DNA from 3 places in the Streptomyces sp. NPDC059785 genome. Region 1 is predicted to be linked to each of the others. Evidence: riboswitches for the same ligand, from Rfam matches in the RefSeq annotation. Region 1 holds a riboswitch; each other region holds the start of a gene.
The links. A riboswitch is a leader RNA that binds a small molecule or an ion and turns the genes downstream of it on or off. The one in region 1 is predicted to bind cyclic di-AMP.

Region 1 (4,731 bases):
CGAAGGCGCCCCGTAGTAGGGCTCGGAAGGCGTCGGCGGTGGGGGTCGGGCCGTTGTTTCGGTGTACGACCGAGATCGTGCGGCGCAGTTCACCGGGGTCCAGGAGTCGCGTGCCGAGCGGGGTGGCCGAGGTCCTGGCCACCATCTCGGGCACCACCGCGACCCCGAGGCCCGCGCTGACCAGCGCGCACACCAGCGCATAGCCCGGCGTCTCGACCAGCACCGAGGGCGCCGCACCGGCCCGGGCGAGCGCGGCCTCCACGCCCTGCCGGGGCGGATGGTCGGGAGCCATGCTGATGAGCGGCTGCCCGGCCAGCGCGCCGAGCGGCAGCCGCGAGGAGCCGTCGGCGAGCGCGTGCCCCGGAGCGGTCACCAGCACCAGCTCCTCGACCAGCAGCGGCTCCGCGGCCACCGAGGCGGGCAGCGGCACGGGTTCCGCCGGGGCGTACGTGTGGGTCAGGGCCAGATCGACCTCGCCCGCGGCCACCGCCGCGATCCCCGCCGGGGGCTCGTGGTTCGCCACCGCCAGCTCCACGTCGGGATGCGCCCGGCGGAACGCGCTGAGCACCGGCGGCAGCAGATGGATGCCCGCGGTCTGGAAGGTGCCGAGCCGCAGTGAGCCACCGGCCAGGCCCGCGACGCGCGCCAGTTCGTGCCGGGCCAGCTCCAGTTCGTCCAGGACCCGCCGGGCCCGGGTGACGAGCAGTTCGCCCGCGGCGGTCAGCCGGGCGCCGCGCGGATGCCGCACCAGCAGGGCCGTGCCCGCCTCCCGTTCCAGCTTCGCCACCTGCTGGGAGAGCGCGGGCGGCGTGTAGCCGAGCCGCTCGGCGGCGCGCGTGATGGAACCGGCCTCCGAGACCGCCACCAGCGCCGCCAGCCGCGTCGGATCGTACATACCGCCCCTTTCCGTGACCGGCCGAGTCCCGCATGCGACGCCGCATGAAGCACTGCTCAAGGCAGCCGTATGAAGCACTGCTTAAGGCAGACCCAGTTTATTCGACATACCTCTTTAAGGGCCGGGGCGGGCAGGCTGGGCGGCATGGACGCACAACTGGTCGCCTTCACCGGGGTCGCCGCGGGCATGGTCGCCATGCCGGGCGCCGACTTCACCGTCGTCGTACGCAACGCCCTGGTCTCCCGCCGGGCCGGAGTGGCGTGCGCGCTGGGCATCGCGGGCGGCCTGCTGGTGCACACGGCGCTCGCCGTGGCCGGGGTCGCGGCGGTCCTGGTGGCGGTGCCCGCCCTGTTCCGCGCGCTCCAGCTGCTCGGCGGCGGGTACGTCCTGTACCTGGGCGTGCGGACGCTGTGGTCGCTGTGGCGCGCGCAGGGCGCACCGGCCGACGGATCGGCGGGCGCCCGGCCGCTGCGTCAGGGCTTCGTCACCAACGCCCTCAACCCGAAGGCGCCGATCACCTTCCTCAGCCTGCTCCCGCAGTTCGTGCCCGCCGGGAGTCCGGCGCTGCCCAGGACCCTGCTGCTCGCGCTGATCGTGGTCGGCCTGGCCCTGGTCTGGTTCCCGGCGGTCGCGCTGCTGGTCGACCGGCTCGGCCGGTGGCTGCGCCGGCCGCGCGCCGCGCGGGCAGTGGCCGGGGTCACCGGTGCGGTACTGGCGCTGCTCGGTCTCGTTCTGCTGTCGGAACCCCTCGTGTCCTGAGCGCGTGCCGCACCAGCCGCGGCAGCACGACCCACAGCGCCACGCACGCGACGAGCGTGGCCGCCGCGGCGGCGATGCCCGCGCCGCGGTCCAGCGTCACGTCCACGACGAGCAGTACGGACCCGGTGAACGCAAGCATCAGGACGCCGAGTCCGACGGTGGCCAGCACCGAGGAGACCCGGACTATCGCGGCCTTGGCGTTCTCCTGGAACAGCGACCTGTGCAGGGCGGCGGGTGCCACGAACAGGGCGGCGGCCAGCATCGCCAGCAGCAGCGTGGTCACGTACGTGGCGCGCTGCACGGTGTCGAGGGACGGGAAGCGCTGGGTGAACGCCAGGGTCAGCAGGAACGCGAAGAGGATCTGCACCCCGGTCTGGGTCACCCGTAGTTCCTGGAGGAGTTCGGCGAAATTCCGGTCGGCGCGCTCCAGGGGCGTCTCGCGCCGTGCCGGTTCTGCTGCGTGGTCGGCCATGGCCGAACGGGTTACCCGTTCGGCGGGCGTCACGCCTGCGGATCAGGGGTGACACCCCGGGGACGGCCCGTCGAGGCCGCCCCCGGGGTCGGGTCAGCGGACCCTGCCGTACCAGACGCTCTTGGTCCAGATCTTCTGGAGCTTCACCACGTCACCGGTCTTCGGGGAGTGCCAGATCTTGCCCTTGCCGGCGTAAATGCCGACGTGGTAGACGCTCCGGCCCGAGTGGAAGAACACGAGGTCTCCGGCCTTGCGGCTCGAGGCCGAGACATGACGGGTCTTGTTGTACTGCTGCGCGGCCGTCCGGGGCAGCTTCTTGCCCGCCTTCTTGTACGAGTAGAGCGTGAGTCCCGAGCAGTCGAAGCGGTGCGGCCCGGTGGCGCCCCACTTGTACGGGGAGCCCTTCTTCGAAGCCGCGACGTGCAGTGCCTTCGTCGCGGAGGTGGCCGCCGAGGCGTCGGCGGCGGCACCGGGGACCACGAGGCCGCCGCCCACGGCGGCGACGGTGAGAGCGGAGACCGTACCGGCCTTGCTCCACAGCGACGGGACACAGTTGAGCGCAGACATGCGCAACCCTTCGTCAGCCGCCTGTGAAGGATGACCTGTCGGATTCGGGCTGGCGAAGTTGCCCGGCCGCGTGCGCGGCTTCACCCCAAGGACCGCCCGGATCTCTCCGGCGGCCCGTCGTGCTGGGTCCTCCACTCCTGCCGATCCACTCCGTCGACCGGTCGTCCGGGCAGCGGCAGGACTCGGCGTCCGCCCGGACCGCCCCGCCGCTGTGGCGGGGGCTTGTCGTCGCAGAGGATCTTCACTCATGTCGCACGGGAAAACCGAACGGAACCGAGGATTTGTGGGGTTACTCACCACTCGCCCGTTCGGGTGGACACCCCGTGTTCGGAACGCGGGTTGAGGCCCCGTACCACCGTCGTACCTGCGGTGCAGGGCCTCATTCCGCCCCCGCTGTACGCGTGTTGCGCAACTCGACCGGTGCCGGAAAGGGTGGTGCGTCTACTCCGAAGAGAGGTCATCCGTTCGGTCCGTTTGAACCCCGGACCGGACGGCACGCCGACGGTGGCCGGGACCGGTGCGGGTGTGTATGCGTCAGATGTCCCCGGCGGGCGGGACGGTGACGCGAGCGGTCCGCCGCTCGCCGTCGAGGACCCGCAGCGCCCGCGCCAGGGTCGGCGCGTGGACTTCGCTCTCGCCCCGTTGATGCATCAGAGTGAGCGCGTCCCGCAGCGCCGCCGCCTTGCCGACCAGCGCCTGGGCGGCCCGCAGTCCGCGGTAGGTGTCCCCGGGGCGTGCCGGGTTGATGCGGCCGAGCAGGTCGACCAGGTCGAGGTAGCAGTCGACGAGTTCGCCCTCGGCGCGGGTGAGCGCGGGCAGCGGCGGCAGTTCGGGCGGCAGCATGCGCGGCTCACCTCGCGCCGGGTGTGGCGGGCGGCACCTTGCGGCTCGGCACGATCCGGTCGGCCAGGCCGTACGCCACCGCGGCCGGCGCGTCCAGGAACAGGTCCCGTTCGATGTCCGCGGCGATCCGCTCGGGGGTCTGTCCCGTGTGCCGTACGAGCATCTCCTCCAGTGTCCGCCGGGTGCGGGTCAACTCGGCCGCCTGGACGGCCAGGTCGCTCGCCTGTCCCTGGACCGGCTCGGTGATCGACGGCTGGTGGACCAGCACGCGCGCGCCCGGCAGCACGGACCGCTTGCCCGGTGCGCCGGCGGCGAGGAGCACGGCCGCCGCCGAGGCCGCCTGGCCCAGGCAGGTGGTCTCCACGTCGCAGGTGACGTACCGCATCGTGTCGTAGATCGCCGTCATCGCGCTGAACGAGCCGCCGGGGGAGTTGATGCAGAGCGAGATGTCCCGGTCGGGCGCCGCGTGTTCGAGGTGGATGAACTGTGCCATCACGTCGTTCGCGGACCGGTCGTCGATCGGCGTTCCCAGGAAGACGACCCGCTCCTCCAGCAGCTTCGAGTACGGATCCAGCGTCCGGATCCCGGCGCTGGTGCGTTCGGTGAACTCGGGCAGGACGTAGCGGGCGGACGGTCGGTGCATGGCTCACGCCTCCTCGCAGTGGTGTCCGTCAAAAATGTACAGGACGTACGTTCTTGGCGGTGGGCTGCGCGCCGGCTCACGCTGACAGCGAAAACGGCGCCCCGGACCGGGAGTTGGTCCGGGGCGCCGTGCGAGGCGGACGTGCTCGTGGGTCAGTTGATGTCGACCGGGGCGGGTCTGCCGCTGAACGTGATCGGCGGCCAGCCGCGGGAGACGGCCAGCGCGGACAGGGCGTCGGCGACCTCGCGCGGGGTGATGGCGTACGCCGAGGGGGCCGACTCGGTCCGCATCGTGAAGGTGAATTCGAGCGTCGCGTCCTCCGCGGCGAGGCTGGTGAAGCCGCTGAACTCGGTGTCGGACGGGAACTCGACCGCCGCCGTGCTCTCCGTACCGCCCGTGCTCTCCGTACCGCCCGTGCTCCGCGCGCTCGCGGCGGTCCCGGCGCCGTCGGCCTCCGCGGCCTGCGCCGTACCGGCCGTGCCGAGCGCCGCCCCGGCCGCCGCCGTCCCCGAGTACCCCAGCAGTGAACGCCTGGAAATCCTGGACATGTCC
Region 2 (4,731 bases), on a different contig from region 1:
CCGCCGGGTCGGCGGGCGTCTCCACCGCGTACATCCAGGCGATCTTGCGCCGCAGCTGGGCGAGCGTCGCGGTCAGGGCGGGGCTCCCGGACGCCTGGGCGAGCGTCTCGTGGAACCAGTTGCCCAGGGAGCGCAGATCCTCGCTGTGGCCCCGCCTGGCCCGCTCCTGCCCCAGCCTGACCAGGCCGCGCAACACCTTGAGGTGCGCCTCGGTGCGGCGCTGGGCGGCCCGGGCGGCGGCCAGCGGCTCCAGCAGGATGCGCATCTCCAGCAGGTCGGTGCCCTCCTGCTCGGTGGGTTCGGCCACGCACGCGCCGGCGTGCCTGCGGGTCACGACGAAGCCCTCGGCCTCCAGGGTGCGCAGCGCCTCGCGCACGGGCACCCGGGAGACGCCGTAGCGGCGCGCCAGCAGTTCCTCGGTCAGGCGGCTGCCGCGCTCGTAGACACCCGCGACGATGTCATCACGGATCGCCGTGCATACCGAGTGCGCCGGAATGCGCATGAGCGGACCTCCGCCTTAATCCCCGCGAAACGCGGTCGATTGACGCTTGTTCGGCGACTCTATTGCAACGTCGCGGTATTTCCGATGGCGGGCTTGAATCCATGGATATTTTTTGGACATTCGGCGGCCGGAAACGACGAGGACCCCGGCCCAGGGGGCCGGGGTCCTGCGATGTCGTCCACGCGCGCGTGGGCGGGTGCGGGGCACCCGCGCGTGCGGCCGTGCGTCAGAGGGACACGCCGTGCGAGCGGAGGTAGGCGACGGGGTCCACGTCGGAGCCGTACTCGGCGGTCGTCCGGGCCTCGAAGTGGAGGTGGGGTCCGGTGACGTTGCCGGTGGCCCCGGAGAGGGCTATCTGCTGGCCGGCGGTGACGGTCTGCCCGACGGAGACGCCGATGGACGACAGGTGCCCGTACATCGTGTACGTGCCGTCGTGCATCTTCAGGACGACCTGGTTCCCGTACGCGCCGCCCCAGCCGGTCGTGACGACGGTGCCCGCGCCGACGGCGTGCACGGCGGTGCCGGAGGCGGCGTGGAAGTCGACGCCGGTGTGGGTGCCGGAGGACCAGAGGCTGCTGCTGCTCTGGTAGGCGGTGGAGACGTACGATCCGGTGATCGGCAGCACGAAGGTGTTCAGGCGCTTGCGCTCGGCGGCGCGGGCGGCCCTGGCCTCGGCCTCGAGCTTGCGCTCCGCCTCCGCCTCGGCCCGCTTCCTCGCGGTCTGCTCGGCCTTCTCCACGGCGGCGGCCTGCTCGGCGGCGTACTGCTGGGCGGTGGCCTGCGCGCCGACCTCCTCGGCGACCGAGTCGCCGATGGTGACGGCCTTCGTCAGCCCGGTCTGCTGGACCGACTCGCTCGCGGCGAACGCGGGGGCGGCCAGGGTTCCGATGACACCGGTGGTGGTGAGCGCCGCGACGCCCGCCGCACTCTTGGTCGTGCGGTTGATCCGGCTCGGACGACGATGCTTCCCGGTGACACGGGTGAGCGCCATGTAGGGGCTGGTCCTTTCCTTCCCTCTCGCCTACCGGGTTAGCTGACGGGTTCGGAGCAGGAAGGTCTCCTACGGGCCCCCTGTGGGGAGGGTGCCCGATTCACCCCAGGGACGTGATGCGGGTCCCCGGCTCCCCTGGCTCGCGCCGTACGGGGACTCGGCGATGACTGTCCGGTGCCGCGGGTGCGGCGCACTGCCCGACGAACAGCCGGACTGACGCTAAGCGAGGCGCCTTTCGATCAACAAACGGATCAGCGTTTTTGTAGCGCACGCCACAGGGCGGAAAGGCAACTCCCCTGCCAATACGGACAAAGCGAGGGCCCGGCCCGGGCCCCATTCCGGGCAGAACGGGGCCCTGGTGACCGATCGGTCACCAGGGCCCCCGGGGGACGGCGTCTTCCCGGCGGCTCCTACTCTGCCGTCACGACGCTCACTTCGCCGATGCCGAGCGCCCTGACGGGCTCCGCGATCTGCACGGCGTCGCCCACCAGGACGGTCACCAGGCGGTCGACCGGGAAGGCGTTCACGACGGCCGCGGTGGCCTCCACGGTGCCCGCCGCGGCCAGCTCCCGGTACAGCGCCGACTGGTAGTCGTCCGGCAGGTGCTGCTCGACCTGGTCCGCGAGCGTGCTCGCCACGGCCGCCGCCGTCTCGAACTTCAGGGGCGCGACACCCACCAGGTTCTGCACGGCGACGTCCCGCTCCGCGTCGGTCAGGCCCTCGGCCGCCAGGGTGCGCAGCACCTTCCACAGGTCGTCGAGGGCGGGACCGGTGTTGGGCGTGTCCACGGAGCCGCTGATGGCGAGCATCGCGGCGCCCGAGCCGTCCGGGGCCGAGCGCAGCACCTGGCCGAACGCCCGCACCCCGTAGGTGTATCCCTTCTCCTCGCGCAGGACGCGGTCGAGCCGCGAGGTGAGGGTGCCGCCGAGGCAGTAGGTGCCGAGCACCTGCGCGGGCCACACCCGGTCGTGCCGGTCGGCCCCGACGCGGCCGATGAGGAGCTGCGTCTGCACGGCGCCCGGACGGTCGACGATGATCACGCGGCCCCGGTCGTCGGCGGTCACCGGCGGCACCGGGCGCGGCTGGGCGGACGAGCCGGTCCAGCTCCCCAGGGTGTCGGCGAGGAGCGCGTCCAGGTCGACCCCGGTGAGGTCGCCGACGACCACGGCGGTGGCCGTGGCCGGGCGTACGTGCTTCTCGTAGAAGGCGCGCACGGCCGCCGAGTCGATGTTCTTGACGGTCTCCTCGGTGCCCTGGCGGGGGCGCGACATGCGCGAGCCGGCCGGGAACAGCTCCCGGGAGAGCTCCTTGGCGGCGCGGCGGGCCGGGTTGGCGGTCTCGTGCGGGATTTCGTCGAGGCGGTTGGTCACCAGCCTCTCGACCTCGCCGTCCTCGAACGCCGGGGCCCTGAGGGCGTCGGCGAGCAGACCGAGGGCCTTGGGCAGCCGGGAGACCGGCACTTCGAGGGAGAGCCGCACACCCGGGTGGTCGGCGTGCGAGTCGAGCGTGGCGCCGCAGCGCTCCAGCTCGGCCGCGAACTCCTCGGCGGAGTGCTTGTCGGTGCCCTCGGAGAAGGCCCGCGCCATGATCGTGGCCACGCCGTCGAGACCGACGGGCTCGGCGTCCAGGGGCGCGTCGAGAAGCACCTCGACGGCCACGACCTGCTGGCCCGGGCGGTGGCAGCGCAGCACCGTCAGGCCGTTGTCCAGGGCACCACGGCCCGGGGCCGGGAACGCCCACGGCCTGGCCTCGCCGGCCTGGGGCTCTGGGTGGAAGTCCATGCTCGCGAGCTCGGTCACTTGGCCGACTCCTCGTCCTCGTCGGTGGCCTCGGCAGCTGCCGCCTCGGCCTCTTCCGCGGCGACCGGCTCGTAGACGAGCACCGCGCGGTTGTCGGGGCGCAGCCGGGCCTCGGCGACCGCGCGCACCTCTTCGGGCGTCACTTCGAGGACGCGCTGTACGGCCGTCAGCGCGAGCTGCGGGTCACCGAACAGGACGGCGTACCGGCACAGTTCGTCGGCGCGCCCCGCGACCGTGCCGAGGCGGTCCAGCCACTCGCGCTCCAACTGGGCCTGGGCGCGCTCCATCTCCTCCGCCGTCGGGCCCTCCGCGGCGAACCGGGCGAGCTCCTCGTCGACGGCGGCCTCGATGACCGGCACCTCGACGTCGCCGGAGGTCTTCACGTCCAGCCAGCCCAGGGACGGCGCCCCGGCCAGCCGCAGCAGCCCGAACCCGGCCGCGACGGCGGTGCGGTCGCGGCGGACCAGCCGGTTGTACAGCCGGGAGGACTCGCCGCCGCCGAGGACGGTGAGCGCCAGGTCGGCGGCGTCCGACGCGCGCGTGCCGTCCTCCGGGAGCCGGTAGGCGGCCATCAGCGCGCGGGCCGGGACCTCCTCCTCGACGACCTCGCGCAGCTCCTGGCCGATGACGTCCGGCAGGGAGCCGTCACGCGGGGCGGGCTTGCCGTCGTGCCCCGGGATGGAGCCGAAGTACTTCTCGATCCAGGCGAGCGTCTGCCGCGGGTCGATGTCACCGACCACCGACAGGACGGCGTTGTTGGGCGCGTAGTACGTGCGGAAGAACGCGCGGGCGTCCTCCAGGGTGGCCGCGTCCAGGTCCGCCATCGACCCGATCGGGGTGTGGTGGTACGGGTGGCCCTCCGGGTACGCGAGCGCCGTCAGCTTCTCGAAGGCGGTCCCGTAGGGCACGTTGTCGTAGCGCTGGCGGCGCTCGTTCTTGACGACGTCGCGCTGGTTCTCCATCGACTCGTCGTCGAGCGCGGCGAGCAGCGAGCCCATGCGGTCGGCCTCCAGCCAGAGGGCGAGCTCGAGCTGGTGGGCGGGCATGGTCTCGAAGTAGTTGGTGCGCTCGAAGCTGGTGGTGCCGTTGAGCGAGCCGCCCGCGCCCTGGACCTTCTCGAAGTGGCCGTTGCCGTGCACCTGGTGAGAGCCCTGGAACATCAGGTGTTCGAAGAGGTGGGCGAGGCCGGTGCGGCCCGCCACCTCGTGGCGGGAGCCGACGTCGTACCAGAGGCACACCGCCGCGACCGGGGTCAGGTGGTCCTCGGAGAGCACCACGCGCAGGCCGTTGGCCAGGCGGTGCTCGGTCGCTGTCAGGCCGCCGGAGCCTGCCTCAGCTGTGGCCGTGTGACCCATGGGCATGTACGTCCCTTCGATCGCGGGAAACTGCCGAATCCCTGTCGGTCCTGCCACTGTATGCAAGCGCGCGGACGGCTGGCG
Region 3 (4,731 bases), on a different contig from region 1:
ACCGGTCCGGAGGCCACCGCGCCCATGGATCCCGTGCGCTTCCATTCCAAGTGGGCGTCCGGGATCTCCTCCAGGAAGCGGGACGGCGGGTTGTACGAGGGCTGGCCCCAGGCGCTGCGCATGGACGAGCGCGTCAGGTACAGCCGCTCCCGCGCGCGCGTGATGCCGACGTAGGCGAGGCGCCGCTCCTCCTCCAGTTCCTTCGTCTGGCCGAGCGCGCGCATGTGCGGGAAGACGCCATCCTCCATGCCGGTGAGGAAGACGACCGGGAATTCGAGGCCCTTGGCGGTGTGCAGGGTCATCAGGGTGATGACGCCGTTGCCGTCCTCCTCGTCGGGGATCTGGTCGGAGTCGGCGACGAGCGCGACCCGCTCCAGGAAGTCGGAGAGCGAGCCCGCCTCCTCGTCCTCACCGGACTCCTGCTCGAATTCGAGAGCGACGGCCGCGAGTTCCTGGAGGTTCTCGATGCGGGTCTCGTCCTGCGGGTCGGTGGATGCCTGCAACTCGGCCAGGTAGCCGGTGCGTTCGAGCACGGCCTCCAGGACGGTCGCCGGGCCCGCGCCCGACTCCACGACGGTGCGCAGGTCCTCCATCAGCGTGTTGAACCGCTTCACGGCGTTGGTCGAGCGGGCCGCCATCCCGTACGCCTCGTCGACGCGGCGCAGCGCCTGCGGGAAGCTGATCTTCTCGCGCTGGGAGAGCGCGTCGATCATGGCTTCCGCGCGGTCGCCGATGCCGCGCTTGGGCACGTTCAGGATGCGGCGCAGCGGGACCGAGTCCTCCGGGTTCGACAGCACGCGCAGGTACGCGAGGACGTCGCGGACCTCCTTGCGCTCGTAGAAGCGGACGCCGCCGACGACCTTGTACGGCAGGCCGACGCGGATGAAGACCTCTTCGAAGACACGGGACTGGGCGTTCGTCCGGTAGAAGACGGCGACGTCGCCCGCCTTCGCCTCGCCCGCGTCGGTGAGCCGGTCGATCTCGTCGGCGACGAACTGCGCCTCGTCGTGCTCCGTGTCCGCGACGTAGCCCGTGATGCGCTCGCCCGTGCCCGCGTTGGTCCACAGGTTCTTGGGGCGGCGGCTCTCGTTGCGCTCGATGACCGCGTTCGCGGCGCTCAGGATGGTCTGGGTGGAGCGGTAGTTCTGCTCCAGGAGGATCGTCGTCGCGTCCGGGTAGTCCTCCTCGAACTGGAGGATGTTGCGGATGGTGGCGCCGCGGAAGGCGTAGATCGACTGGTCGGCGTCACCCACGACGCACAGCTCGGCCGGGCCCTCGCCGAGACCGTCGCCGACGCCATCGCCCTCGCCCTCGCCGGAGGGACCGACGAGCTCCCTGACCAGCGCGTACTGCGCGTGGTTGGTGTCCTGGTACTCGTCGACCAGGACGTGGCGGAAGCGGCGGCGGTAGTGCTCGGCGACGTCCGGGAAGGCGCGCAGCAGGTTGACCGTCGTCATGATCAGGTCGTCGAAGTCGAGCGCGTTCGCCTCGCGCAGCCGCGACTGGTAGAGCGCGTACGCCTGGGCGAGGGTCTTCTCGAAACCGTCGGCCGCCTGGCCCGCGAAGTCCTCCTCGTCGATCAGCTCGTTCTTCAGGTTCGAGATCTTGGCGCTGAACGACTTCGGCGGGAAGCGCTTCGGGTCGAGGTCCAGGTCACGGCAGACCAGGGCCATCAGGCGCTTGGAGTCGGCGGCGTCGTAGATCGAGAACGACGAGGTGAAGCCGAGCTTCTTGGACTCGCGGCGCAGGATGCGCACACACGCGCTGTGGAAGGTCATCACCCACATCGCGTTCGCCCGCGGGCCCACGAGCTGCTCCACGCGCTCCTTCATCTCGCCCGCGGCCTTGTTCGTGAACGTGATCGCGAGGATCTGGCCCGGGTGCACATGGCGCTCGCCCAGCAGGTGCGCGATGCGGTGCGTGAGCACGCGCGTCTTGCCGGAACCGGCACCCGCGACGATGAGCAGAGGGGAGCCTGCGTGCACCACGGCCGCGCGCTGGTTCTCGTTCAGCCCGTCCAGGAGCGCGGCCGGGTCCACGTGCGGGCGGGCGGCACCGTCCCGGTAGTACGCGTCCCTGGGCGGCGGCGCGTCGAAGCGCCCGGCGAACAGGTCGTCCGGGATCGGCTCCGGAGCCCCGTCCTCGGGCGGCGGCGGAGGCTCTTCCCCATGGGCCCCGGAGGGCTGGAGGTCCGCCAGGAAGCTGTCGTCAAAGAGGCTGCTCATCGCCATCCGAGTCTAGGCGCCCCCACTGACACCCGGGGCCGCGCAGCAGAACCACCCGGGACCGCGCCGGAAATCGCGTACCTCTCATCGGCTCCGCGCCACCGGCCGGTCACCTTCCGCTACGGGCCCGACCGCGGTCCGTTCCGGACAGCCGTCACCGCCATCACGCCACGGTGAGACGTACGTCACCACCACCGACCGTCCCGCAAAAAGGTCACGAAAATGTATCGGGCATATCGAACATCAACCTTCACAGAAGACACACGAGTTGGCTAGCGTGCTGCGCAGGCCGCCCGACCCCCACCGGCGAACGTCGCCGGGCCGTGCGGCCTCCGCCGAGTCCGGTGCGCCCCCGCGGCAGCCGGAGCCGGGGACCCAACCGACCTTGGGGTGAATCGGTGCCGCCAACCAGTGGGCAGCCACTGGACACGCGCGCACCGTAGGGCAACCCTTCCGAACCACCCGCCCGAACCCGACAGCTAACCCGGTAGGCGGATCACGGAAGGAGTCGCCTCCCTTGGCGTCGCACCGCAAATGGCGTCCCGCCGCTACGCGCCTTGCGGGTCTCAGGACCCCCACCCTCGCCACCGCCGCCCTCACCTCCGTGGCCCTGCTCTCGCAGACGGCGAACGCCGCGCCGGCCGAGCCGAAGCCGAGCATGGAGGAGGTGCAGAAGAAGGTCGACGACCTCTACCACCAGGCCGAGACCGCCACCGAGAAGTACAACGCCACGCGCGAGCAGACCGCCAAACAGCGCAAGCGCGTCGACACCCTCCTCGACGATGTGGCCAAGCGCACCGAAAAACTCAACGACGCGCGCGAGGAGCTCGGTTCCTTCGCCGCGGCCCAGTACCGCACCGGCGCCGCCGCGCCCGACACGGCGACCCTCCTGCTGGCCGACAACCCGCAGGACTACTTCGACCAGACCCAGCTGATGAGCCGGCTCACCAGCCGCCAGAAGCAGGCCGTCGACGACTACGTCACCGAGCAGGCCGCGACCACGAAGAAGCGGCAGGAGGCGTCGGAGAGCCTGGAGACGCTCACCTCGTCGCAGAAGACGCTGAAGACGTCCAAGGCGGAGGTACAGCAGAAGCTCGCCGACGCCCGCGAGCTGCTGTCCAAGCTGACCGCCGAGGAGAAGGCACGGCTGAAGGCGATCGAGGAGAAGAAGCAGCAGGAGGCCCAGCGCAAGGCCGAGGAGCTGGCCCGGCAGCAGGCCGCGGAGGAGAAGAAGCGCCAGGAGGCCGAACAGAGCCAGGGCTCGAGCTCGTCGGGCAGCACCTCCACAGGTTCCTCGACCGGCTCGTCTGCGGGTTCCTCGTCCAGTACGAAGGCGGCCAAGGCCATCGCCTTCGCGCGCGCCCAGATCGGCAAGCCGTACGTCTGGGGCGCGACCGGGCCCGACTCCTACGACTGCTCAGGGCTGACGCAGGCCGCCTGGAAGGCCGCCGGTGTCAGCCTGCCGCGTACCACGTACGACCAGGTGAACGCGGGAACCACGGTCTCGCTCTCCGCCGCGCAGCCCGGTGACCTGATCTTCTTCTACGACGACATCAGTCACGTGGGCGTGTACATCGGCAACGGCATGATGATCCACGCCCCGAAGCCGGGCGCATACGTCCGTGAGGAGTCGATCTACTACGCGGGTGAGTCGATCATCCACAGCGTGGTGCGGCCGGCCTGAGCCGGACCGGAAACGTTGAAGGGGGTCTACGCACGCGTAGACCCCCTTTTAGTGGACCCCCTTCTACGGGAAGGCCCGTTCAGGCCCGCTCAGGTCCAGAGGACGGCGATGAAGATGTTCGCCATGGTCAGCAGGCCGACCGCGGCGAAGGCACCCTTGTCCACCTTCTCCTCGTCGCGCTTCACATAGACGAGCCCGAGGATCACGATCAGCAGGGCGAGCTTCACGCCGATCTTGATGTTGTTGACGGTGTTGTCGTCGGCCTGATTGAGGCCGACCAGCACGATGCCCGTGACCAGCATGGTGAGCGCGCCGTGCAGCATCCCGGGGACGAACCGGGCCGTGCCCTGGCCCATCGCTTTCATCTGGGTGAGGAAGCCGCCGAGCAGCGCGGCGATCCCGATGATGTGCAGGCCGACGAAGAGATGGATGAGTACGTCCATGGTCCGGAGCCTATTCCTGCCCACGGGCGGCTCCGGTCACCGGGCCTGGCGTGACGACCGAGGCGCAGGGCTCTCTCTGCGCGGCGGCTGAGGTCGGCCCGCCGTAGCAGCCCGGCGCTCCCCGTCCCCCGGGATCCGCCGCATCGGTCAGCAAACCGGTTCGAATCGACGGCTCCGGTACGGCGGGACGGACACTCACGGTCACCCGGTGATCCACTGCCGTCATTTCCGTACATGGCGTCTCCGTGCCCTCGTTCCCCGGCTTAGCGTCCTCCCCCAGGTGACCGGCTCTCCACCGCCGCCCGGGCCAGGGGCGGCCGCCGGTCGCCGCCGAGAAGGTCCGGTGGCGGCTCGCTCCCCTGTGCGGGGCCGCCACCGG

Region 2: linked by a shared signal. The riboswitch ahead of ACFV6E_RS32295 (M23 family metallopeptidase) and the one ahead of ACFV6E_RS00630 (C40 family peptidase) in region 1 are both predicted to bind cyclic di-AMP.
Region 3: linked by a shared signal. The riboswitch ahead of ACFV6E_RS34990 (NlpC/P60 family protein) and the one ahead of ACFV6E_RS00630 (C40 family peptidase) in region 1 are both predicted to bind cyclic di-AMP.

Annotation. Positions count from the first base shown of each region.
Region 1 covers NZ_JBHWHV010000001.1:124,026-128,756, forward strand. The annotation lists gene ACFV6E_RS00615 (LysR family transcriptional regulator) at 1-895, opposite strand, end outside; gene ACFV6E_RS00620 (LysE family translocator) at 1,040-1,654, shown strand; gene ACFV6E_RS00625 (DUF6328 family protein) at 1,593-2,126, opposite strand; gene ACFV6E_RS00630 (C40 family peptidase) at 2,220-2,693, opposite strand; cyclic di-AMP (ydaO/yuaA leader) riboswitch at 2,697-2,891, opposite strand; gene ACFV6E_RS00635 (hypothetical protein) at 3,228-3,536, opposite strand; gene ACFV6E_RS00640 (ATP-dependent Clp protease proteolytic subunit) at 3,544-4,179, opposite strand; gene ACFV6E_RS00645 (twin-arginine translocation signal domain-containing protein) at 4,332-4,727, opposite strand.
Region 2 covers NZ_JBHWHV010000054.1:2,637-7,367, forward strand. The annotation lists gene ACFV6E_RS32290 (GntR family transcriptional regulator) at 1-502, opposite strand, end outside; gene ACFV6E_RS32295 (M23 family metallopeptidase) at 729-1,493, opposite strand; cyclic di-AMP (ydaO/yuaA leader) riboswitch at 1,506-1,666, opposite strand; gene ACFV6E_RS32300 (M16 family metallopeptidase) at 1,904-3,292, opposite strand; gene ACFV6E_RS32305 (M16 family metallopeptidase) at 3,289-4,653, opposite strand.
Region 3 covers NZ_JBHWHV010000064.1:16,784-21,514, forward strand. The annotation lists gene pcrA (DNA helicase PcrA) at 1-2,225, opposite strand, end outside; cyclic di-AMP (ydaO/yuaA leader) riboswitch at 2,549-2,735, shown strand; gene ACFV6E_RS34990 (NlpC/P60 family protein) at 2,743-3,909, shown strand; gene ACFV6E_RS34995 (hypothetical protein) at 3,999-4,352, opposite strand.